4 regions of the Streptomyces gobiensis genome follow, and region 3 is predicted to be linked to each of the others. Evidence: riboswitches for the same ligand, from Rfam matches in the RefSeq annotation. Region 3 holds a riboswitch; each other region holds the start of a gene.
What was found. Region 3 has a riboswitch for cobalamin ahead of test1122_RS07540 (CbtB-domain containing protein). Riboswitches for the same ligand answer to the same signal wherever they lie in the genome.
Positions count from the first base shown of each region.

Region 1: another riboswitch for cobalamin. It lies ahead of test1122_RS12170 (ABC transporter substrate-binding protein); the one in region 3 lies ahead of test1122_RS07540 (CbtB-domain containing protein).
Region 2: another riboswitch for cobalamin. It lies ahead of test1122_RS02335 (cobalamin biosynthesis protein); the one in region 3 lies ahead of test1122_RS07540 (CbtB-domain containing protein).
Region 4: another riboswitch for cobalamin. It lies ahead of test1122_RS18695 (ribonucleoside-diphosphate reductase subunit alpha); the one in region 3 lies ahead of test1122_RS07540 (CbtB-domain containing protein).

Region 1 is NZ_CP086120.1:2,629,157-2,635,147, reverse strand. It holds gene test1122_RS12185 (ABC transporter ATP-binding protein) at 1-896, opposite strand, end outside; gene test1122_RS12180 (ABC transporter permease) at 889-1,740, opposite strand; gene test1122_RS12175 (ABC transporter permease) at 1,740-2,726, opposite strand; gene test1122_RS12170 (ABC transporter substrate-binding protein) at 2,723-4,399, opposite strand; cobalamin riboswitch at 4,383-4,551, opposite strand; gene test1122_RS12165 (AfsR/SARP family transcriptional regulator) at 5,809-5,991, shown strand, end outside.
Region 2 is NZ_CP086120.1:475,465-481,455, forward strand. It holds gene test1122_RS02320 (class II aldolase/adducin family protein) at 1-315, opposite strand, end outside; gene test1122_RS02325 (inorganic phosphate transporter) at 515-1,777, shown strand; gene test1122_RS02330 (hypothetical protein) at 1,811-2,023, shown strand; cobalamin riboswitch at 2,218-2,348, shown strand; gene test1122_RS02335 (cobalamin biosynthesis protein) at 2,470-3,387, shown strand; gene test1122_RS02340 (cobyric acid synthase) at 3,384-4,898, shown strand; gene cobN (cobaltochelatase subunit CobN) at 4,895-5,991, shown strand, end outside.
Region 3 is NZ_CP086120.1:1,625,523-1,631,513, reverse strand. It holds gene test1122_RS07550 (VanW family protein) at 1-228, shown strand, start outside; gene test1122_RS07545 (glycoside hydrolase family 6 protein) at 387-1,457, opposite strand; cobalamin riboswitch at 1,504-1,666, shown strand; gene test1122_RS07540 (CbtB-domain containing protein) at 1,701-1,925, shown strand; gene test1122_RS07535 (CbtA family protein) at 1,943-2,734, shown strand; gene test1122_RS07530 (class F sortase) at 2,712-3,380, opposite strand; gene test1122_RS07525 (hypothetical protein) at 3,387-4,061, opposite strand; gene glxA (radical copper oxidase GlxA) at 4,141-5,991, opposite strand, start outside.
Region 4 is NZ_CP086120.1:3,987,272-3,993,262, forward strand. It holds gene test1122_RS18690 (ribonucleotide-diphosphate reductase subunit beta) at 1-635, opposite strand, end outside; gene test1122_RS18695 (ribonucleoside-diphosphate reductase subunit alpha) at 863-3,190, opposite strand; cobalamin riboswitch at 3,316-3,441, opposite strand; gene test1122_RS18700 (GNAT family N-acetyltransferase) at 3,496-4,002, opposite strand; gene test1122_RS18705 (CstA-like transporter-associated (seleno)protein) at 4,275-4,463, opposite strand; gene test1122_RS18710 (carbon starvation CstA family protein) at 4,460-5,991, opposite strand, start outside.

The sequences.
Region 1 (5,991 bases), 1.0 Mb from region 3:
GTGGGCGCCGTCGTCCTGCACCCGGGCTCGGTGAGCGCGCACCGTGGCGCGAAGCCGCATCCACCGGTCTCCCGCGCACCGACCGGCGGGACGCTGCCCGGCAGTCCCACGGGTCGGCGGTCGAGCGCCGGGCCGGGCACCGCGGCCAGCAGCGCCGCCGTATAGGGGTGCCGGGGCTGCTTCAGGAGTTCGCTGGTGGGTGCGGTTTCCACCATCCGGCCCGCGTAGAGCACGGCGAGCCGGTCGGCGATGGTGGTGACCGCCGCGATGTCGTGGGTGATGTACACCATGCCGCAGCCGGTGTCCTCCCCGAGCTGCCGCAGCCGGGTCAGCAGTGCGTCCCGGGCGTCGGCGTCGAGCCCGGTGGTGGGCTCGTCGAGCACAAGCAGCCGTGGCTCGTTGACCAGCGCCTGAGCAAGCGTCACCCGCTGCTGCTGGCCCCCGGAGATCTGGTGCGGCCAGCGGCGCAGGTACCGGCGCTCGGACGGCAGACCCGCGCGCCGCATCGCACGGGCCACCAGCTCGTCGGGGGGCGTGCGGCCGGGATGGGCGCGGGCCACCTCGGTGACCTGGTCCCCGATGCGCATGGCGGGGTTGAGCGCGAGCGCGGCGTCCTGCGGCACGTACGCGACCAGATCGCCTCGGAGCCGGCGCCGCTGGGCCTCGGTGCCGCGCAGCATGGCGGCCCCGGCGACCGTGACCTGCCCGCCGGTGACGCGGGTACCGGGAGGGGAGGCACCGAGCAGGGCGAGCGCGAGGGTGGTCTTGCCGGAGCCGGACTCACCGACAACGCCGAGCAGTTCGCCCGGGAAGACGGTGAGGCCGACGCCGTCGAGCACCGCCCCTGCGGGCGCTTCGACGCGCAGCCCGCTGACCTCGGCGAGAACGTCAGGCATGGCGGCTCCTGGTGTGTACGAGGGCGTCAGCGGTGACGTTGATCCCGATGGCCAGGACGGCGATGCACCCGGCGGGCGCCAGCACCGCCCAGGGCTGCAGCATCAGGCCCGAGCGGTTCTCCGCGATCATCAGCGCCCAGTCGGCGAGCGGTGGCTGCAGGCCGAGGCCGAGAAAGTTCGCGGTGCCGACCAGGCCGATCACCGCCGTGGCCCGTACGCCGACATCGGCCAGCAGGGGGGTCACGATGTGGGGCAGCACCTCACGCCGGGCGATCGTGACCCGGCGTTCCCCGCGCGCGACGGCCGCCTCCACCCAGCCGCGTACCGACACCTCCCAGGCCGCTGCCCGCACAACGCGCGCGACGCTGGGGATGTTGGCCACGGTGGCGGCGACGATCACGACCAGCGTGCCGCGTCCCGTCCCCGTGGCCAACACGGCGAGCACCAGGAACGGCGGCAGCGCGAGCAGCACATCCAGCGGGCGGATCAGCACCGCGTCCAGCACGCCCCGGCCCAGCGCGGCGATCAGCCCCAGGCCGCCACCGATCAGATACGCCAGGCTCAGCGCCGCCGCCGACAGCAGCAGCATGCTCGTGCCGCCGGTCAGCACCCGGCTGAGCACATCCCGCCCGAGGTGGTCCGTCCCCAGCCACATACCGGCCTGTGGCGCGGCGTACGCGGCGCCCACCGGCTCGGTACCGCCGTACGGGGCCAGCAGCGGCCCCACTACGGCGACTGCCAGCACCGTGCAGGTCGCCAGCGCGCCGATGACGCCCGCCGGACCAAGACTGCGCGGAGTCCGCTGTCTTCGCAGAGACCGCAGACTTCGCAGGGCCGACCGCATCAGTGCCCACTGGTCCGCAGCTTCGGCACCAGGACGATCGCCAGCAGGTCCGCAGCCGTGTAGACGAGAATGCCGCATGCCGCCATCGTCGCGGCCAACGCCTGTACGACGGGCACATCCCGGCTGGCGACCGCCGCGACCAGTTCATGGCTGATGCCGGGGTAGGCGAAGACCTGCTCCACGACGACCACTCCGCCGATCAGCCAGGAGACGCTGCCGGCCAGCAGCTGCAGCGCGGGGGTGACCGCGTTCGGTATCACGTACCGCCACACCAGGCGCCGTTCGGGGATGCCGTGCAGCCTGGCCATGCGCACATACTCGGCCCGCACCACCTCGCCGGTACGGGCGCGGACCATCCGGACCGACTGCCCCGCCATCACCGTGAGCAGGCTGGCCACCGGCAGGACGAGGGTCTCCGGGCGGGCGAGCGGGCTGGTGCCGTCCGGTATCAGGGACACCGGCGGCAGCAGCCGCAGACCGAGGGCGAACACCGCGATCAGGCCGGTCGCCGCAACGAACTCGGGCAGCGACTGCAGCCCGATCGCCACCGCCGAGGTGACGCGGTCCGCGAACCGGCCCTGCTGCAGGCCCGACCACACCCCGAGCCCGATCGCGACCGGCACCAGCAGCGCCGCCGCCAGCCCGGCCAGCAGCAGCGTGTTGCCCAGCCGCTGGCCGACGATGTCGGTCACCGGGCGGCCGCTGACCAGGGAGCGCCCCAGGTCGCCGTCGACGGTCCCGGCCAGCCAGTCGACGTACCGCAGGGCCCAGGGCCGGTCCAGGCCCAGCTCCGCGCGCAGCGCGGCGATCTGCTCCGGCGTACCGCCCGCCCCGCCCGCCGACCGGGACAGAATCACCTCGGCCGCGTCACCCGGGAGCAGCTCCGTCCCGGCGAACACCAGCACCGTGGCGGCGCCCGTCACCCCTGCCGCGGCCAGCAGCCGCCGCCCGCACGCGGTGAGCAACGGGTGCGCATGGCAGGTCACGCGCCGCCGATCCAGACATCGCGGTAGCTGCCCCAGCCGTCGGAAGCCGGCGGGGCGCCGCGGACGCCGCCGACCTTGTGCTGTGCGCCGTCGATCCACTGCATGAACGAGTGGATGATGTGCCCGCCGTCCTGCCAGAGCTCCTGCTGCAGATCGGCGTAGCGCCGCTCCCGCAGGCCGGGGTCCATGGTGGCGCGCGCGGCGAAGAACCGCTTGTCCCAGTCCGGACGGCGCCAGCCGGTCTCATTCCGGTCCGAGGTGGACAGCATCGTCTGTCCGTAGAACCAGTCGAGCGCGTAGTTGCCCCAGCCGCCCTGCGCGAAGGGCTTCTTGGCCCACACCTGCGACCAGTACGAGTCGGCCGGTGACTTGTCCAGCTTGATGGCGATCCCCGCACGCCTGGCCTGCTCGGCGTAGAGGGTCGCGGCCTCCAGCATGCCGGGGGAGACATCTGAGGTGTGGAGGGTGACGGTCAGCCCCTCCTGACCCGCCTTGCGCAGCAGCGACTTCGCCTTGTCCGGATCGTAGCCGCGCTGCGGCAGGTCGTCGTGGTACAGCGGAGCACCCAACCCGTACAGGTCGTTGCCCACTTCGGCGTAGCCGGAGTACACCGTGTCCACGATCTCCTGGCGGTCCACCGCCAGCTTCAGGGCCTCGCGCACATCCGGATCGCTGAACGGCTTCCGGTCGACCATCATGTTGAAGCTCTGCATACGGCCGACCGGCGACGTCACGACCTGGACCCGGCCCGCCCGCTCCTGCGCCGCGGCCTGCGCCCAGGCCAGCTCGTGCGCGACATCGGCGTCGCCGCCGAGCAGCGCGTTGAGCCGGGTGTCGGGCTTGGTGATGAAGATGATCTCCAGCTCGTCGAGGTAGGGGCGACCGCTCTCCCAGTAGGAGTCGTTCCGGGTCAGCCGCACCCGGTCCCCCGGGCTCCACCGGCCGAACCGGAACGGCCCGGTGCCGACCGGCGGATGGTCGTTGTCGAACGCGGTCGTGCCGTCCTGGATGACGTAGACGTACCAGCCCGCGAGCAGCGACGGCAGGTCGGCGATGGGCTGGCGCATCGGGACCGCCACGGTACGCCGGTCCACCTTGCGCAGCCCCTCGGCATCCACCATCGCGAGGTCCTTGGCACCCGTGAAGGAGGACTTGGGGTCGAGCAGATACCTGATGGAGTACATCAGGTCGTCGGCCGACAGCGGCTTGCCGTCGTGCCACTCGACGCCGTCCCGGAGCCTGATGGTCCACCGCGAGCCGTCGGAGTTCGGTTCGATGGACTCCGCAAGCCGGTTGGTGACCGTGAGATCGTCGTCGTACGCGCACAGCTTGTCGAAGAGGTTCTTCATCACGATGCCCGCGCCCCACGATCCGGCGACGAAGGGGTGCAGCGTGTCATCGCTGGAGCTGGCCCCCGAGACCACCGCACGCAGCCGGCCCCCGCGCCGGGGCTCCCCCGCGCCGGTGGGCGAGGTCTGCCCGGAGGCGCACGCGGTCAGGCCACCGCCGAGGGCGAGACCGGACGAGGCGACCGCCAGCCCACGCAGAAACGCGCGCCGGTTGACCTGATGTGCGGGGGAACGTACAGAACTGGGCAGCGCAAGGCGCGCCCGGGCAGGACCGACCATGGTGGACCCGTCTCCATCCTCGTGGAACCACTGGGCTTGCACCACGGCCGGTCTCCTGGCTTCCAGCTCACCGCTCCCCCACGCCTTCCCACGCCCTCGGGCGCAGTGGCACAGATGCAGGGGAGCTCCCTGGTCACAGTGGCGGGACCGCACCGGATCCACACCGGTTTCCCGTAACCGCGGCACGGACAACATAGCCAGCCCAGCCGGTCCATGGGGAGTGTCACTGCTCACCAGCCCCCAGCGGCGCCGGTCAGAGCGGGACAAGCCGGACCCGGCAACCGAAGCGCCACGGGGGCTTGCGCCACCACACCAGCGCCCGCGACATCGCCGTATCGACACCGGACTTGGGGACCGTTTCGACCAGCAACACGCTCCGAGACTTCCCAATGGCCACCGCCCTCGATACTCGGACACCCAGGCCCTATCGTTGCAGGTCAGGAGTCACTCCTCGCGTTTCCGACCACTTATCGGACATCTTCTGGCGACGAAGGCCGAGCTAGGCGCCGATTATTCCCAGGGCACCCGCAGCACCGCTCGCGAAGCGAGTTCGCTGAGGTTCGCACGGGTCCCCGGGCGGCAACTGCAACCACGGCACGACGAGGTCCCCAGCCGCTGAGCTGTCGGGGCTCTTGCTCAGCCCGGTAAGGCTGGGTGGAGGATGCGAAATTCGAAACTCGTGGGGGGTTGCCCCCCACACTTTCCAACTGTTCGACAGGGCGTCCTGAGGTGATCAAGGTTGTCCTGATCTGCGGCGGAGTCGGTGGTCTCCTGGCTTCCGGACGGTGCTGGGCGTGCCTGAATGAGACAAGAACTGAGACCATGTGGTCGATTGCTGCTCGCTTATACGCCCTTGACGACGATGGCGTGCTTGTGGCCGTGCAGTGTGACGTCGGTCAGCAGGTGAAGGGCTGCGCGGGCCTCGTCCTTGCCGATGTCGGCAACCCGGACGCGGGAGATCACCCAGCCCCAGCGCGCTGTTCGGTGGTCCTGCTGTCGTATGCCTCGATGAATGTCGTAGGGGAGGTCATTACCTCGGTTACTCCGCGGGTGCGAGGCCGAGCCGGGGATCATCTTGTAGGTCGCCGCGCACCACGAGAGCGAGTGCCTCGCAGTCGAGCACGAAGACGTGCGGAGGCCTGGCACTGCCGCCGCGCTTTTTCACGCGGCCTTTCCCGAACAGCCGGACCCAGCCTTATCGCTCGGTCCAGGCATGCCTCCACCTGGTGCAGGATGAAGGGCATCGGCTCTAGTCTCGCTGTTCAGAGGTGCCTTCCGTCTCGCCGATCACCTGCCGGAGTAATCGCCTCGTGAGAGGCACGGGGCTAGGATCTGTGAACCGAGGGGGAAGGAAGTCCGCACCGACGCCCGCACGGTGTCCGACGGAACGGGGCAGGGGCCGATGACCACGGGCCCTCGCCTGGGGCCAGGCAGCAAAGAGGGGGGATGCGCGGGTGGGTTCTGAGCAAGGTCTTCGTTTTCACGTCCTTGGGGCGGTGGAGGGCTGGGCCGGGGACGCGCGGTTGCGCCTCGGCGGCGTGATCCAGGAACGCATACTCGTCACCCTGCTGCTGGAGTACGGCAGGTTAGTCCCGGTCGCGCGGCTCGTCGAAGCGGCCTGGGACGAGCTGCCGCCG
Region 2 (5,991 bases), 1.2 Mb from region 3:
GGCGGTCGCGTGCACGGCGTGGGTGTGCACCACGGCGGTGGCGTCCGTACCCCGGTAGATCGAGAGGTGCAGGGGCAGCTCACTGGTCGGGCTGAGGTCACCGGCTGTCCGCCGCCCGTCGAGGTCGACGGCGCACAGCTCATTGGGGCCGAGCCGGTCATAGGGGACGCCGCTGGGAGTGACCAGTACGGTGTCGCCCACCCGCACCGAGACATTGCCCGAGGTGCCGACGACCAGCCCGTCCGCCACGGTCCGCCGGGCCGTGGTCACCAGCTCGCGCCAATGGCCTTGCCATGCCTGCCAGTCCTGCCGCATATGCCGCACCTCCGACGGGGACTGTAGCGCGCGCTGAGTGACCAGGATCTCTCCAACGGTCTTTCAGCGGCCAGTCGGCGGAAGGGTGAGGCCGGGACGCCGCCTGGGAAACCCCAAAGCCCGGCCCAGTTCACTTTCCGTTCACCAAATGTCTCTACATTCGCCGGGCCCACTGACCGCCAAACTGATTGCCGGGTGAATGGAACACATCACGCTTCTCATCGGGATCGTGATCGTCACCGCCTTGGTGTTCGACTTTACGAACGGCTTCCACGACACGGCCAACGCCATGGCCACCACCATCTCCACCGGGGCGATGAAGCCCAAGGCCGCGGTGGCGATGTCCGCGGCACTCAACCTCGTCGGCGCCTTTGTCTCCGTCGAGGTCGCCAAGACCATCTCCTCCGGAATCGTTGACGAGGGCGCCGGTATCCGACCGGAAGTGATCTTCGCTGGTCTGGTGGGCGCGATCACCTGGAATCTGCTGACCTGGCTCGCCGGTCTGCCCTCCAGTTCTTCACACGCCCTGATGGGTGGTCTGATCGGCGCGACCGTCGCCTCGGCCGGATTCCGCGCCGTCAACGGCGATGTCGTCGTCATGAAGGTGCTGATTCCGGCACTGGCCGCCCCCCTCGTCGCCGGTATCGCCGCGATGTTCGCGACCCGGCTGACCTACCGGCTGGCGCGCAGGGCCGATCAGCAGCAGACCGCCAAGGGCTACCGGGCGGGGCAGATTACCTCGGCCGCCCTGGTCTCCCTGGCCCACGGCACCAACGACGCGCAGAAGACCATGGGTGTGATCACCCTCGCGCTGATCACCGGTGGCGCGCTCGCCCCGAGCTCCGATCCGCCGACCTGGGTCATCGCCTCAGCCGGTCTCGCCATCGCGCTCGGCACCTACCTCGGTGGCTGGCGCATCATCCGCACCATGGGCAAGGGCCTCACCGACATCCAGCCGCCGCAGGGCTTCGCCGCCCAGACCAGTGCCGCGGCCACCATCCTGGCCTCGTCCCACATCGGCTTCTCGCTCTCCACCACGCATGTCTGCTCCGGCGCGGTCATGGGCTCCGGGCTGGGCCGCAGGGGCGGAATCGTCCGCTGGTCCACCGCGACCCGGATGTTCGTCGGCTGGGGGCTGACCCTGCCCGCCGCCGCGCTGATCGCCGCGATCTCGGCGGTCCTGGCCAGTCAGGGCGCCTGGGGAGTCGGCACGGTCACCTTCCTCCTGGTGGCCAGCTGCACCACCATCTGGTTCGCCTCCCGTCGCCAGCCGGTCGACCACACCAACGTCAACGATGTGGCGCCCATCAGTGACATACGCACGGAGCCCCAGGGTGTCGTCACCGCCGCCGTCCAGGCCGTCGCCCCGCCCCCGGCAGGCACCATGCCCGCCGAGCAGCAGAACGCCGAGCAGCAGAACGCTGAGCAGCCCGAACAGCCCGCTGCCAGCGTCACCCCATAAGCCAGGCACCGTAATCCAGAAGGAACCACCACGATGAACATTGACTGGGCCGCCCTCGGCCAGGTCTTCGGCGTCAGCCTCGTGGCGACCGTGGCCCTGGTGGGTGTCTTCACGCTCGGCATCGTCGGCTCCTCCGCCCGCAAGGCGGACGGCGGCTCGACCGCGCTCGCCCGGACCGGCGCGTACATCTGCTACGCCCTGTGCGCGATGGCCGTGGCATACGGCATCTACATCATCGCGACCTGAGTCAGCCGAGCACAGCTGCACAACTGCACAGCTGGCACAACTGGCACAGTCGGCACCGGCGTTCCCCGAGGGGGTACGGGCACCGCCCGTACCCCCTTTCGTGTGTCTGCTCACACTCTCCTGTCGCAGGTCAGGGGTGAGTTGACGGCTCTGTCCGGGCATGGTGGACTGCCCGTTGCCAAACGGCGGCAGGAGAGGAAGCCGGTGCGAATCCGGCGCGGTCCCGCCACTGTCACCGGGGAGCACACCCCCACCCGAAGAAGTCACGGTCCCGCACGGAGGCTGGAAGACCGGGGGATGTGCCGATCCGGGAGCCAGGAGACTCTCACCGCCGGTCACGTCGAGCCAGGGCGAGGACCCTGAGTGAGGACATACCGCCATGCCTGGCATTTCTCCGCCCCCTGACCTGTTGACCGTACGAGGTACGACGGCCGGCTGACGACGCGATGCGTTTCTCAGCGACCGGCGCCGCGCTGGGTTATCTCTGCGATGTGCTCGCGGGGGACCCGCGCCGTGCCCACCCTGTCGCCGCTTTCGGGCACATTGCCACCACGGTGGAGCGCCGGCTGTGGCGCGATCACCGCGCCGCGGGCGCGCTGCACGCTGTGCTGTGCGTTGGGGGCGCAGCCGCCGGCGCGGCGGCGCTGACGCGGCTATTCCCCCGCCGCTCCAAGGTCCTTACCGCTGGGGTGACGTGGGCCGTGCTGGGGGGTACGTCACTCGCTCGCGAGGCGTGGGCCGTTCGGGACGCGCTGGCCGACGGGGACATCGAGCGGGCCCGGAAGCTGCTCCCGGGACTGTGCGGGCGGGACCCACAGGCGCTGGACGCGGACGGAATCGCCCGGGCCGTAGTGGAGTCGGTCGCCGAGAACACCTCGGACGCGGTCGTCGGCGCACTCGTCTGGGGCGCCCTCGGGGGCGTGCCGGGAATGGCCGCGTTCCGGGCAGTCAACACCCTCGATGCCATGGTCGGCCATAAGTCCGCCCGCTACCGCCGGTTCGGCTGGGCCGCCGCCCGGCTGGACGATGTCGCCGGGTGGCCGGGCTCCCGGCTCACCGCCACGCTGGCGGCGCTCCTCGGCCCGGACCGGCGCGGCGCGCTGCGTGCCTGGCGGCAGGACGCGGGCCTGCACCCCAGCCCCAACGCCGGGCCGGTGGAGGCCGCGTTCGCGGGCGCGCTGGGGGTACGGCTGGGCGGCACCCTCTCCTATGGCGGACGCGTCGAACACCGCCCGGTGCTCAACGCTCCCGGCAGAGCGGTCGAAGCAGCCGATATCGAGCGGGCTGTCCGGCTCTCCCGCCATGTCAGCGCACTGGCTCTGGCCGTGTGCTGCGCGGCCGGTTATGTGAAGGAGCGGACATGACGGGCGGCGGGCTCCTCGTGGCGGGAACGACCTCCGACGCGGGCAAAAGTGTGGTCACAGCGGGCATCTGCCGGTGGCTGGCGCGTAAGGGCATCAACGTCGCGCCCTTCAAGGCGCAGAACATGTCACTCAACTCCTTTGTCACCCGTGAGGGTGCTGAGATCGGGCGGGCGCAGGCCATGCAGGCGGCCGCCGCCCGGACCGAGCCGAGCGCGCTGATGAATCCCGTACTGCTCAAGCCCGGCGGGGACCGCACCAGCCAGGTCGTACTGCTGGGGAAGCCGGTCGGCGAGCTGAGCGCGCGTGGCTACCACGCGGCGGGGCGGCAGGAGCGGCTGCTCGGCACGGTGACGGACTGTCTGGCCGAGCTGCGGCGCACCCACGACGCGGTGATCTGCGAGGGAGCCGGGAGTCCGGCCGAGATCAATCTGCGGCGCGGCGACATCGTCAATATGGGTATCGCGCGGGCGGCCCGTATCCCCGTGGTGGTCGTCGGGGACATCGACCGGGGCGGCGTCTTCGCCTCCTTCTTCGGTACGACCGCACTGCTGTCCGCCAAGGACCAGGAGCTGGTCGCGGGCTATGTCGTCAATAAGTTCCGTGGCGATGTGACGCTGCTGGAGCCTGGCCTGGAGATGCTGCGCCAGCTCACCGGGCGGCCCACGGTGGGGGTGCTGCCGTTCCAGCATGGCCTCGGCATCGACGAGGAGGACGGGCTGCGCGTCTCGCTGCGCGGGACCGTGCGGGAGAGCAGCACCGCGCCGCCGCATGGCGCGGATGTGCTGCGGGTATCGGTGCTGCCGGTGCCGCTGATGTCGAACTTCACGGATGTCGACGCCCTGGCCGCGGAGCCGGGTGTGATCGTCCGCTTCAGCGACCGGCCGGAAGAGCTGGCCGACGCCGACCTGGTGGTCATACCGGGCACCCGGGGCACCGTCAAGGCGCTGCGGTGGCTGCGTGAACGCGGGCTGGCGCGCGCCCTCCTGCGCCGCGCGGCGGAAGGCCGGCCCGTGCTGGGCATCTGCGGCGGTTTCCAACTGCTGGGGGAACGGATCGAGGACGAGATCGAGTCCCGGGCCGGGACCGTGGACGGGCTCGGTCTGCTGCCGGTGCGGGTGCGCTTCCACCCGGAGAAGACGCTGGCCAGGCCGGTCGGTGCGGCGCTGGGCGCCCGGGTCGAGGGATACGAGATCCACCATGGTGTCGCCGACGTCACCGGTGGAGAACCCTTCTTGGACGGCTGCCGGGTCGGGGCCGTATGGGGCACGCACTGGCATGGCTCGCTGGAGAGCGACGTGTTCCGCCGTGCCTTTCTGCGCCGGGTAGCCGCAGACACCGGCCGCGCCTTCGTGCCCGCGCCGGACACATCTTTCGCCGCGCTGCGCGAGGAGCAGCTCGATCGCCTGGGCGATCTGATCGAGGAACACGCCGACACCGCAGCCCTGCTGCGGCTCATCGAAGACGGTGTGCCCGCCGGGCTGCCGTTCGTACCGCCGGGAGCACCCTCATGAGCACCGTTCTGTTGCTGTCCACCGCCGATACGGACCTCCTCGCCGCGCGGGCGTCCGGGGCGCCGTACCGGATCGCCAACCCCACCCGGGTCGATATCGCGGAGGAACTGCCGGGGTTGCTCGACGGCGCGGATATCGCCGTCGTACGGCTGCTCGGCGGCAAGCGGGCCTGGGAGGACGGGCTGGCCGCGCTCAAAGCCGCGGGGATCCCCACCGTGCTGCTGGGGGGCGAGTCCGTACCGGATGCCGAGCTGATGGCCAAGTCGACCGCCCCGGCCGGAGTGGTCGCCGAAGCACTCAAATACCTCGTCGAGGGCGGCCCCGGAAACCTGGTCGAGCTGGCCCGCTTTCTGTCGGACACGGTCCTGCTCACCGGCCAGGGCTTCGCGGAGCCGCAGAAGATGCCGGAGTACGGCGTCCATGGCGCCCGTCAGCGGAATGAGTCCCGGCCGACGGTCGGTGTGCTCTTCTACCGGGCTCATGAGCTGTCCGGGAACACCGCGTTCATCGACGTGCTCTGCGACGCCATCGAGGAGCGGGGCGCCAATGCCCTGCCGGTGTACTGCGGTTCGCTGCGCGGCGTAGCCGAGATGCAGCGGAGGGTGGGGGCCGGGAGCGAGGAACGAGCGGACGGCACCCGCCCGCAGCGGAATCAAGGCGAAGCGCGCACAACAGACGAGCGCGGCGTAGCCGAGATGCAGCGGAGGGTGGGGGTCGGGAGCGAGGAACGAGCGGACGGCACCCGCCCGCAGCGAAATCAAGGCGAAGCGCGCACAACAGACGAGCGCGGCGTAGCCGAAGAGCGCGGTGCCGACCCGGGGCTGTATGAGCTGCTGGGGCAGGCCGACACGCTGATCGCCACGGTGCTGGCGGCGGGCGGCACCCGGGCGAGCGATGCCAGCGCGGGCGGCGATGACGAAGCATGGGACATCGGCGCGCTGGCCGAGCTGGACGTACCGCTGCTGCAAGGGCTGTGTCTGACCTCGTCCCGCAAGGTGTGGGAGGAGTCGGATGCCGCGCTGTCGCCGATGGACGCGGCGATGCAGGTGGCGATCCCGGAGTTCGACGGGCGGCTGATCACGGTGCCGTTCTC
Region 3 (5,991 bases):
GTGAAAGAGCCGGGAAGCCGCCCGGGAGCCAAGGAGAACTGTCAGCCGCAGACTCCGCTCGATGGCTTCGACGTCAAGGTTGACCGCGTCTTCCGGTCCGGTGGCAAGGAAGTCAAACGAGAGACCTTCAAGACCCGGTATGTGCCCCGGGACAAGGTCACCTGCGACTCAGAAACTGACGAACAACCGGTTGACCACAGCTCGCCACGGCACGACGAGGAGCCCTAGGGGGTGTCTGGTGGATCTCCGCGGCGTCGCGACGCCTGGCACGCACGCTCGCTGCGTTGTCGTCGGTCGCCAACCAACCAGGTTGGCTTCCTCCTCCGCCTTGCGATCGCACGCACCAGACGCCGCTCCTCCCTCCACGGAGATCCACCAGTCACCCCCTAGCGGCTGTTGCGGGCCAGCTCCAGGGCGTACGTGTGGTACCACTCGCCCGCCTTGGGGCCGCCCTTGCAGGTGCCGTCCGACTCCCCGGGCCGCTTGATCCACAGATAGGCGTCGACCAGCTCCTCACCGGTGTCCGTGGTCGGGGGCTCGCCCAGCGCCCGGCCCGGCGGGTTGCACCAGGCCTCGGCGTCCTCCTCGGCCCCCTCGCCCTCTATGGGGCCATTGCCGTTGCGGCTGGTGTCGATGACGAAGTGTTTGCCGCCAACCATCGCGGACAGCTTCTTGCCGTATGCGATGTTCTCCTTGGTCGTCTGGTAGTTGGAGACATTGAGCGAGAAGCCGTCGGCGCGCTCGATTCCGGCCCGCTTCAGCGGCCCGACCAGGGCGCCCGCGTCCCGAATCCAGTGCGGATTGCCCGCGTCCACATACACCTTGGTGTTCGGGAGCCCCTTGAGCTTTTCCACCGCTTCCTTGATCAGGGCGTACTGCTCATCATGGAGAGCGCGGGGCACACAGCCGGGATCCAGTATGTGCGGTAGTGCGTCCGGCTCCACGATCACCGAGGCCTTACGGTCCCCGATGCCGTTGACAACCTTGTTGAGCCAGTCCCGGTAGGTGTTGCCATCTGGCGCGCCGCCCTGTGAATACTGCCCGCAGTCGCGGTGCGGGATGTTGTAGAGCACCAGCAGCGCGCTCGTATTCGCCTTCGCGGCGGCCTTGGTGATGTGGCGCGTCTCTCCCTCGGGATCGTCCGTCCCGATCCACTCCCCGACGGGCTGGCTGGCGATCTTCTCGATCAGCGCCGCCTCTTCGGCCTTGTTCTCCTTGCGGAGCTTGTCCAGAGCCCGGGCGGCGCTGCCATCAGGGTTCACCCAGAAGGGCTTGCCCGCCTGGGACGGCTTCCCCTCGTCCGGATTCTTCACGTCTCCACTCTTCCCCGATGACGAGAAGCAGGCGGTGAGGAGGGCCATCGCACCCACCACTGCCCCACCCACGGTCAGGCCGGTGCGAACTGCTCGGTGCCTGCGAACTGCTCGGTGCCTGCGGCCGGCGTCGGTGCCGTACATCCACTCCCCTTTGGATACGGTGCAAACCGGTCGCCCCCATCGTGGCACATTGACAGGTCAGACGGGTCCTGGGACTCTCCATCAGACACATTTGGATAAAGAGGCGATGGTGTTCAGGAACCCGGTGCAACTCCGGGACGGTCCCGCCACTGTGACCGCATGGGCCTCCCATGCGGAAGTCAGGAACTGACCTGTCGCTCTCCCACCGTTGGGGCGTGGAAACCCCAGGAGGAGGCACCGCGGATGTCCCTGCACACCGGTTCACCGACCACTGTCGCACCCGACACGGCTGCTAGCGCGACGATTCGTACCCGTGACTGGCTGATCGCGGGCGCCGCGGTCATCATCGCGCTGATCGCGCTCTACGCCGTCTTTATGGACAACGGCCATGTCATCGCCGCGACCGGCGAGTATCTGCACGAGTTCTCCCACGATGGACGGCACCTCTTCGGTGCCCCCTGCCACTGATCGGGGCCGTCCGCACCATGTCTGATTCGACAACTCCCTACCCCGTGCTGCCCCTGCTCCGGCGGGGGCTGCTCGCGGGCGGTCTGGCAGGCCTGGCCGCCGGGCTGTTCTCGCTGCTCCTGGCGGAGCCGTTGATGGACCGGGCGATCCGGCTTGAGGAAGAGCGGCAGACCGCGTCCGCCCATGCGCACTCCGCCCATACGCCTTCCGCCCATACGCATGAGGCCGAAGAGCTGTTCTCACGCGGCACACAGCACTTCGGACTGCTCGTCACCGCGGTGGTCGTCGGCCTCGCCCTCGGGGTCTTCTTCGCGGTCGCCTATGCGCTGATCCACCGGGCGAACCCCGAGGACCGGCCCTGGCCACGTGCCCTCACCCTGGCGGGCGCGGGCTTCCTCGCCCTCTCCCTCCTGCCGGGCCTGCGCTACCCGGCGAACCCTCCGGGGGTCGGTGACGGCGGCACGGTCTCCGAACGCCAAGCCCTCTGGGTGGCGGCGCTGGTGATCGGCGTCCTGGGCATGCTGCTCGCCTGGCAGCTCCACCGGCGACTCACCGACCGTCCGGCGCCGGTACGGCAACTGACGGTGGCCGGCACGGTCATCGCCATTCTGGGGGTGCTCTTCCTCCTGCCGGGCAACCCCGACCCGGTGCCGGTCCCGGCGCCGCTCCTCTGGGACTTCCGGGTGCTCTCCCTGGCCTCACACGCCCTGCTGTGGGGCGCTCTGGGGGCGGCATTCGGTGCCCTGGGTCTGCGCGCGGCGGCCAGCGAGCGCACGCGGGAGGCGCTTACTCCCGCTGAGAGCCAGTGAGGTAGGCAGAGACCACCACATTGGCCGTGTACGCGCGCTCCGCGCGGTCGAAGGTGCCACCGCAGGTGATGATGCGCAGCTCAGCCCGGCCCTTCGACCGTGCGCCGTACACCTTCTTCGCGTCGAAGTCACCACGCTGAACGACGTCGACTTCCTCCACCGTGAACTCGGCCACCGTGCCATCGGCCCGCGTCACCTTCACCACCGTGCCCGGCTTCATGGTGCTCAGCCCATAGAAGACGGCCTTCTCGCTCTCCGTGTCGACATGACCGACCAGCAACGACGCGCCTTCCGCACCCGGCACCGGGCCGTCCGCGTACCAGCCAACGGTGTCCGCCGCACTGAGCGGTGGCGGATCGATCGCACCATCCCGGTCCAGGCCACGTTCGACCACCGGGGCTGCCACGCCCAGCCGTTCGATCTCAATGCGCTGCGGCTTCGACTCGCCGCTCAGCGGTTCATGTGCGGCGGGCAGCGGGCGCCCGTCCACCAGACCGCCGGCCCGGGACACATCACCGAGCACCGGAACGCCGAAGTCGCCATCCGTCAGATCCTTGCCCCAGAGCCACAGTCCGAGCAGCAGTACGGCCCAGGCCACCCCGGTCAGCAGCCTGCCGCCGCCGGTGGAACGCTCCTCCTCGGACATCGCCGGTCAGCTGTCGCCGCCGTGCCGCGCCACGGTACGTCGGCGCAGCAGCGCGGCGCCCGCGATGCCCAGCGCGGCGGCACCGCTCAGCCCGAGGGCGAGCGAGTGCGGCACTCCGGCGCTGCTCTCTCCCGCGGTGCCGCCGCCACCGGCACGTACGGGGGCGACCGGTGCGCTGTGCACAGTGTGCTCGCCGTGCTCGCCGCGCCCACTGTGCTCGCCGCGCCCACTGTGCTCGCCGTACCCACTGTGCCCAGTGGGCTCGCTGGGCCGGGGAGGCCGGAACGGGTGGGGCCCCTTGCCGCCGACGACGGAGAACCGGCCCTCCGCGATGGCCTTCTTGAGGTTTCCCGTCTTGTCGTAGCAGTCAACCGTGATCCGGTATGCGCCGGGCTGCGCCGAGGCACGTACGCTCGCGTCGGCGGTGAGCGCGTCATCCGCGGTGGCCTTCAGCGCGATGGCGGACACAAATGCCCTGGACCGCGCGATCCCTTTGTCGCCGTCGCAGGAGTCGACCCGGATATTGACCTCTCCTCCCGGACGGACCTGAGGCGGGGTCACGATGACCGACCCGGCTGTACCGTCCGGGTCGGCGGCCGCGGGAGCGGCTCCCGCGGCACAGATGGCGAGGGCAATCAGCGATGTACGGAGTGTGACCGTGGCGGGGCGTGCGATGCGCATGGGTGGAAACCTCCGGGCTCGGTACTCCCGAAGATCCCCCCGGTGAGCCCGCCCCGCATCCGGAACTCCACCAATCGGGTCAGCTTCGCACTTCCCCGGGGGCTGCCACGGGGACGTGCACCCAGACCGCCTCCGATGGCGTGCCCTCCGCATCGAGGACATTGACCATGTAGTACCCCGGCGGCACCAGTGTCGGATCCTCCGGAAGGGTCACCTCGACACCCTCCGCGGTCTGCTCGAACTCCAGGGCGATGGAACGCTGTTCGACGTTGGTCACATGAGTGAAGGAGCTCGGCCGGATCAGCCGGACCTCCTGGATCTGGTCGGCGTCCTTGGACTGGAACTCGGCCTTGCCGCCCAGCTTGACGCTCTGTGGCGTGTCAGAGCCGTCCCGCAGCTCCGGACGGGAGTCCCGGAAGAGATAGGGCGGCGAGTAGATATCGATCTGCTGCTCGAACTGACCGGGCTTCGTATTGGCCTCATCGGCGAAAAGCGAGTCGGAGCCAAACGTCATGACCTTGCCGTCGGGCAGCAGCAGCGCACCGGAGTGATAGTTCCGCCCGACGAGGGGATCGGCGACGCTGCGGGATGTATTGGTCTTGGCGTTGTACAGCTCGGCCTTCAGAACATCGCTGTCGCTGTAGCCACGGTATCCACCGGACCCATTCGTGGTGAGCACGGTGTCATCGGGCAGGATGACGCTGCTGGGATAGCGGACGGGGGCGTACAGCCTGGGGCCGTCGGTGAACCTGGGCTTGTCCGCCTTCAGATCAACGATCCGGGTCTTATCGGTGACCTTGGAGCTCTCACCGATCCCGCCGCCGCCGAGCACCATGTACCTCTGGTCCTGGGCGGGCGGCAGCAGCACCGCCATGGAGGTCTCCAGCGCGTCCGGGTCGCTCAGACCCGGGATCTTCTGGAACTTGTCGGTCCGCCAGTCCCAGAGACCGGGCACGCGGCCCTGGTCCGCGGGGCCGTAGCCGGAGCTGGTGCCGGAGTAGAAGATCTTGCCCTGGTCCGCGAGGAAGAGGCCGGGGTAGGTGGGGAAGTAACGTTCCTTGGGCAGCGTCCGCCACTTCTTGGTCGCCGGGTCATAGAGCTCGACCTTCTTGGAGACCTCACCGATGTCATCGAGACCGGAGACGGAGAGCACCCTGCCGTCCTCCAGGGTGGTCAGGGTCGGATACCAGCGGGCATCCTCCATCGGGTCGACCGCGATATACCGCTCGGCGACCGGGTCGAACTCGTAGGACTCCTTGATGCCCTGAAAGTCCTTCTTGTCGAAGGAGAGCTTGTTCGCGATGCCGTAGACGTTCTCCCGGTCCTGGCCCTTCAGGCCCAGGACCGTGTACTGCTCGGTGTCGCCGGTGGCGTGCTTCCTGCCCTTCTCCTGGGCTTCCACATAGATACGGGCCTGGCGGGCGGTGACCTTGGCATCGCCGGTCACCGGGTCGGTGACCTTCTTCGCCCGGGGCACCAGCAGTGACTGCTGGGTGACGAAGGTCTTGCCGCTCTTGTTGCCCTTGAACTTGGTGCCCTTGGGCAGCGTCATCGGCTTGTCGGGGTTCTCATTGCTGACGATCATCAGACCGCCGGCCTTCTCGACGTCGCCCTCAAGCGTCTCGTAGCGCTGGGTGCCGCCCGCGATCAGCAGCTTGCCATCGGGCAGCTGGGTGTGACCGGCGCAGAACATGTCCTTCGGGGTGGGGATGTTCTTGAAGGTGTTCTTCTTCGGATCCCACAGGACGCTGCGGAATGTCTTCGCCTTGAACTGCTCGGCGTCATTGCCGGAGCCCGCCACCAGCAGCACTTTGCCGGTGTGCAGCAGCGCGGCGTGAATGGTGTTGATCTTGTACTTCTCCGGAACGTCGACTACCTGCCACAGACCGTTCTGGGCCTTGTAGACAGGGCGGTTGATGTTCCACTGGTG
Region 4 (5,991 bases), 2.4 Mb from region 3:
CAGTTGGTGCCGGTAGCGAGGCCATGCAGCAGGCCGCGCGAGCGGAACCAGTAGACGTAAGCGAAGGCGCCGTAGAAGAACAGTCCCTCAATGCAGGCAGCGAAGCAGATCAGATTGAGCAGGAAACGACGGCGGTCCGCTCTTGACTCCAGCCGGTCGATGTTCTCGACCGAGTCCATCCACTTGAAGCAGAACTGTGCCTTCTCCCGGATGGACGGGATGTTCTCCACCGCTGCGAACGCCTCGGTGCGCTCATCCGGGTCGGGGAGATAGGTGTCCAGCAGGGTCAGATAGAACTGAACATGCACCGCCTCCTCAAAGAGCTGCCGCGACAGATACAGCCGTGCTTCGGGGGAGTTGATGTGCTTGTACAGGGTCAGCACCAGGTTGTTCGCCACGATGGAGTCGCCGGTCGCGAAGAAGGCCACCAGGCGGCCGATCATGTGCTGCTCGCCCGGCGAGAGCTTGGCGAGGTCGGTGACATCCGAGTGGAGGTCGACCTCCTCCACGGTCCAGGTGTTCTTGATCGCGTCCCGGTACCGGTCATAGAAGTCCGGATACCGCATGGGCCGCAGAGTCAGCTCAAAACCGGGATCGAGGAGGTTCTTGGTACGGGGTTCAGAAGCGGTAGTCATCAGGATCTCTCGTGAGTATGTGATTCGGTGGGGGGCTAGCGCCCCCAGACCCCCGAAGTGTTGTGGGCACTCGGGCCGCCCGAGGGGCGGCACGGGTGGGCACAACACCCGCCCACCGGCCCGCACCGGCAAACCCCGGGGGGCCCGGGGCGAAGCCCGCCACGCGGCGGAGCCGCATATCGGTACAGCCGGGAAGGGGCGGGGCTGGGGAAAGGAACCCGCCGTTGCTACTGGCAGGACTCGCAGGACTCCGGGTTCTCCAACGAGCAGGCATCAGCCTGCCGCACAGAAACCGCACTGCTACGCGCCGACTGCGCAATCCGAGTAGCCGGCCGCGACCGCAGGTAATACGTGGTCTTGATACCCCGCTTCCACGCATACGCGTACATCGAACTGAGCTTGCCAATCGTCGGCGCCGCCATAAACAGGTTCAGTGACTGGCTCTGGTCGAGATAGGGAGTCCGGGCCGCCGCCATATCGATCAGCGCCCGCTGCGGGACCTCCCACGCGGTGCGGTACAGCGCCCGCACCTCCTCCGGAACGCCGGGCAGCTCCTGTACCGAGCCATTGGCCTCGCGCAGCCCCTCCCGGGTCCGCTCGTGCCAGAGCCCCAGCCGCTTCAAGTCCTCCACCAGATAGGCGTTGACCTGCAGAAACTCCCCGCTGAGCGTCTCGCGCTTAAAGAGGTTGGAGACCTGCGGCTCGATGCACTCATAGACACCCGCGATCGACGCGATGGTCGCGGTCGGCGCGATGGCCAGCAGCAGCGAGTTGCGCATACCGGTCTTGGCGATACGGGCCCGCAGGGCCGCCCAGCGCTCGGGCCAGCTGGGCTGAGCGTCACCGTAGTGGTCGGGGTGCAGCACACCGTGCGCCGTCCGGGTGGACTCCCAGGCCGGATGCGGGCCGTGCCGCTCGGCGAGATCCGCGGAGGCCTCGTAGGCCGCGAGCATGATCCGCTCGGAGATCCGGGTGGACAGCGCCCTGGCCTCCGGTGAGTCAAAGGGCAGCCGCAGCCGGAAGAAGACATCCTGCAGCCCCATCAGGCCCAGACCGACCGGGCGCCAGCGGGAGTTGGAGCCGCTGGCCTGCTCGGTCGGGTAGAAGTTGATGTCCACCACCCGGTCGAGGAAGGTCACGGCCGTACGGACCGTGGCGTCCAGCCGCTCCCAGTCCATGTCCCCATCCGGGCCCAGATGCGCGGCGAGGTTGATCGAGCCCAGATTGCACACCGCCGTCTCGCCATCGTCCGTCACCTCCAGGATCTCGGTGCAGAGATTCGAGGAGTGGACCACATGGCCCGGCTCGGCGGTCTGGTTCGCGGTGCGGTTGGCGGCGTCCTTGAAGGTCATCCAGCCATTGCCGGTCTGCGCCAGGGTGCGCATCATCCGGGCGTACAGCTGGCGCGCCGGGATGGACTTGATGGCCAGCCCCGCGGCCTCCGCCTTCCGGTACGCCGCGTCGAAGTCATCGCCCCACAGATCCACCAGCTCCGGCACATCCACCGGCGAGAACAGCGACCAGTCAGCATCCGCCTCGACGCGGCGCATGAACTCATCCGGGATCCAGTGCGCGATATTGAGGTTGTGGGTGCGGCGGGCCTCCTCCCCGGTGTTGTCCCGCAGCTCCAGGAACTCCTCGATGTCCGCGTGCCAGGTCTCCAGATAGACACAGGCCGCGCCCTTGCGACGGCCGCCCTGATTGACCGCGGCGACCGAGGAGTCGAGGGTGCGCAGGAACGGGACGATGCCATTGGAGTGGCCGTTCGTCCCGCGGATCAGCGACCCTCGGGCCCGGATCCGTGAGTACGACAGGCCGATACCACCGGCGTGCTTCGACAGCCGGGCGACCTGGTGGTAGCGCTCATAGATGGAATCCAGCTCATCCAGCGGCGAGTCCAGCAGATAGCAGGACGACATCTGCGGGTGGCGGGTGCCGGAGTTGAAGAGGGTGGGGGAGGAGGGCAGGTAGGCCAGCGTGCTGGTGAGCCGGTACAGCTCGGCGACGTCGGCCAGTGCTCGCTCGCTGTCGTCCTCGGCGAGCCCGCAGGCCACCCGCAGCAGGAAGTGCTGTGGGGTCTCGATGACCTGGCGGGTCATCGGATGCCGCAGCAGATAGCGGGAGTGGACGGTACGCAGTCCGAAGTAGCCGAAGCGGTCATCGGCGCCCTCGGCCAGGGCCCGCTCGACCAGCGCGTCCAGCGCCGCCGCATGGGTCCGTACGAACTCGGCCGTACGGTCCGCGATCAGCCCTTCGTGGTGGCCCACCGCCACCGACGCCGAGAAGGACACCGCGCCCTGGCCGGCGGCCTCATCCCGGATGGCGAGGGTCAGCAGCCGCGCGGCGAGCCGTGAGTACTGCGGCTCATCGCCGATCAGCCCGGCGGCGGCCTCGGTGGCCAGCGACCGCAACTCCGCTTCGTCCGACCCGGCGTTGCGGCCGCGCAGCGCGGCGGCCGCCACCTTGCCCGGGTCGGTGGCGGGCAGATCGGCAGTGAGATCGGTCAGGGTGCGCAACAGCACCGCTGATACGGGCTCCGCGGGTGCGATGGTCACGGGACGGGCTCTCCCTCGCTCGGCAGGGGCCACGAGGCTGGTGCGCGGCGGGGCGCGTACGGGCGTGCCGCAAGCAGAGCGGAGCACACCACGCAGCGTCCACCGGCCCAACCCGCGAGGCCCGGACGTATTCGATACCGTCGGCAGGTCTTCGGACTCGCGAAGGCGCATGGAAGCACCCATCGCATACCGTTGCGGGACAGTTCCGGATTCGCACCGGATTCCCCTGCGGCGACAGCGAGGACGAGCATACATCTAGTGGCGCGTGGGTCATGCACCCCCATATGTTGTGTCCGGTATACGCGTTAGGTTGACAAGTCCAGCTCGAACGTCCACAGCCTGAATCCCGGCAGCGGCTCCCAGTCCCGCTCCGGGGTACGGACAAACCCCAGCCGCCCGTACAGCCGGTGGGCCGCGTGCATGCCCTGCTGGCTGGAGAGCACCAGCCGGGTCAGCCCGAGCCCCCGCGCCCGGCTGACGCATGCCCGCACCAGGGCCTCCCCGGCCCCCCGGCCGCGCCCCTCGGGCCGTACCGCCAGCATCCGGAACTCACCTTCGCCGGGCCGGGCGATATCGGCGTACTCCCCGCCCTCAGCGACGAAGGCGACCGTACCCAGCAGCTCGTCGCTGCGGCTGTCCGCGGCCACCAGCACCTCGGCGTGCTCCGACCGCCGCCGCGTGTCGCGCAGTTCGGCGAGATAGGGGTCGGCTTCCCCGAAGTCGAGCAGGCCGTCACCCAGATACGCTTCGGCGGTCAGCTCCCCAATCTCATCCAGCTCCTCGGAGCGGGCCACTCTGATCACGATATCCATGCGCCCAGTGTGAACGAGGGTGCGTTCCCCACCCCCCGCTCCTTCCCGAAACTGGGGGCTCCGCCCCCGGCCCCCAAGTGTTGTGGGCACTCGCAGCCCCGCGAGGGGCTGTGGGTGGGCACAACCCGGCCACCGGCCCGCACCCGGCGAACCCCGGGGCCCGGGGGCGTGAGCCCCGGTTACGGGAAGGGGCGGGATACGGGGACACCCACCCACGGCACCCCGGGAACGCAGCCCCCACGGGGCCGAGCCAGGGGACCCCCGGCGGCCACTCAGCAGCAGCGGAACCCCTCCCGGGGATCCCCGTCGCGGCGGTCCATGCGGCGCCGCTCAAATTCCCCCCGGCTCACCACCACCGCCCCGGGACGCTCCCGCCGCACCCGCTCCGCATACCGCTCATACGCGGTCTCGCCGGTGAACTCACGCACGTACCACCACAGTCGCCCGATACTCAGCGTCACGGCCGGATCTCCTCCCGCTCCTCCGGGACACCGCCGCCGGGTCCCAGGCCCGCGGCCTCCAGCTCGGCCTTCTCCTCCCTGGTCGGGAAGAGCCCGGCCGGGGCGATCAGCTTGGACTCCTCATACGGCGCCTCATTGAGCTCGATGCCCTCAGGGCTCCGTACCGCCTTGACGCACACCCGCACCGCGTCAGCGATGACCACCACGATCAGCAGCGCGAACACCGCCGACAGCGTCCCCTGGACCGTGGTATTCGTAACGATCGTCTGCAGATCCGCCAGCTCCTGGCCGCTGAACTGGCCCGAGTCGATCTTCTCCTGGGCCTGCGCCCGCTGGCTGAAGAACCCGACGCGCGGGTCGCCGGAGAACACCTTCTGCCAGCTCGCGGTCAGCGTGACCGTGGCGTCCCAGGCCAGCGGGACCGCCGTGATCCAGGCCCACTTGAGCCGTCCGGACTTGATCAGAAGGACCGTACACACCGTCAGGGCAACTGCGGCCAGCAGCTGGTTGGAGATACCGAAGATCGGGAAGAGCTGGTTGATGCCGCCCAGCGGGTCATGGACACCGACCCAGAGGAAGTAGCCCCAGGCCAGCACCACCAGCGCGCTGGTGAAGTAGACGCCGGGGAGCCAGCCGACCTGCCGGAACTTCCCCAGCACCGGCTCGGCCCTGCCGAGCGCGTTGCCCAGGCCCGGTGGCATCCACGCCGCCTGCCGGGCCGCCCGGACCACGGGCTGGGTGTTGCCCACCATCTCCTGGAGCATAAAGCGGCCGACCCGGGTGCCGGAGTCGATCGCGGTCAGGATGAACAGCACCTCAAACATGATGGCGAAGTGGTACCAGAAGGCGATCATCCCGGAGCCGCCGATGACGCCCGCGAAGATATGTGCCACGCCCAGTGCGAAGGTGGGCGCACCGCCCGTACGGGAGAGAATCGAGCCCTCTTCCACCTGCCGGGCCGCCTCGGCCAGTTGGCCGGGTGTGAGGGTGTAGCCCCAGCTGGTGATGGTTTCCGAGGCGGACTGCAGGGTGTCACCGATGACGGCGGGCGGGGCGTTCATCGCGAAGAACAGCCCGGGGTCGAGGATGCAGGCCGCGGTCATCGCCATCACGGCGACCGAGGACTCCATCAGCATGCCGCCGTAGCCGACCATCCGGACCTGGGTCTCCTTCTGGATCATCTTCGGGGTGGTGCCCGAGGAGATCAGGGAGTGGAAGCCGGAGAGGGCGCCGCACGCGATGGTGATGAAGACGAAGGGGAAGAGCGAGCCCGCGAAGACGGGGCCGTCGCCCCGGGTGGCGAAGTCGGTGACGGCATCCATCTTCAGCGTGGGCAGGGTGACGACGATGCCGAGGGCCAGCAGACCAATCGTCCCGATCTTCATAAACGTGGAGAGGTAGTCGCGGGGAGCGAGCAGCATCCACACCGGCAGCACGGAGGCGACAAAGCCATATATCACCAGCCAGATGACCAGTGTGCTCTTGTCGAGCGTGAAGACGCCGGCCCAGCTGGATTCGGCGATCCAGC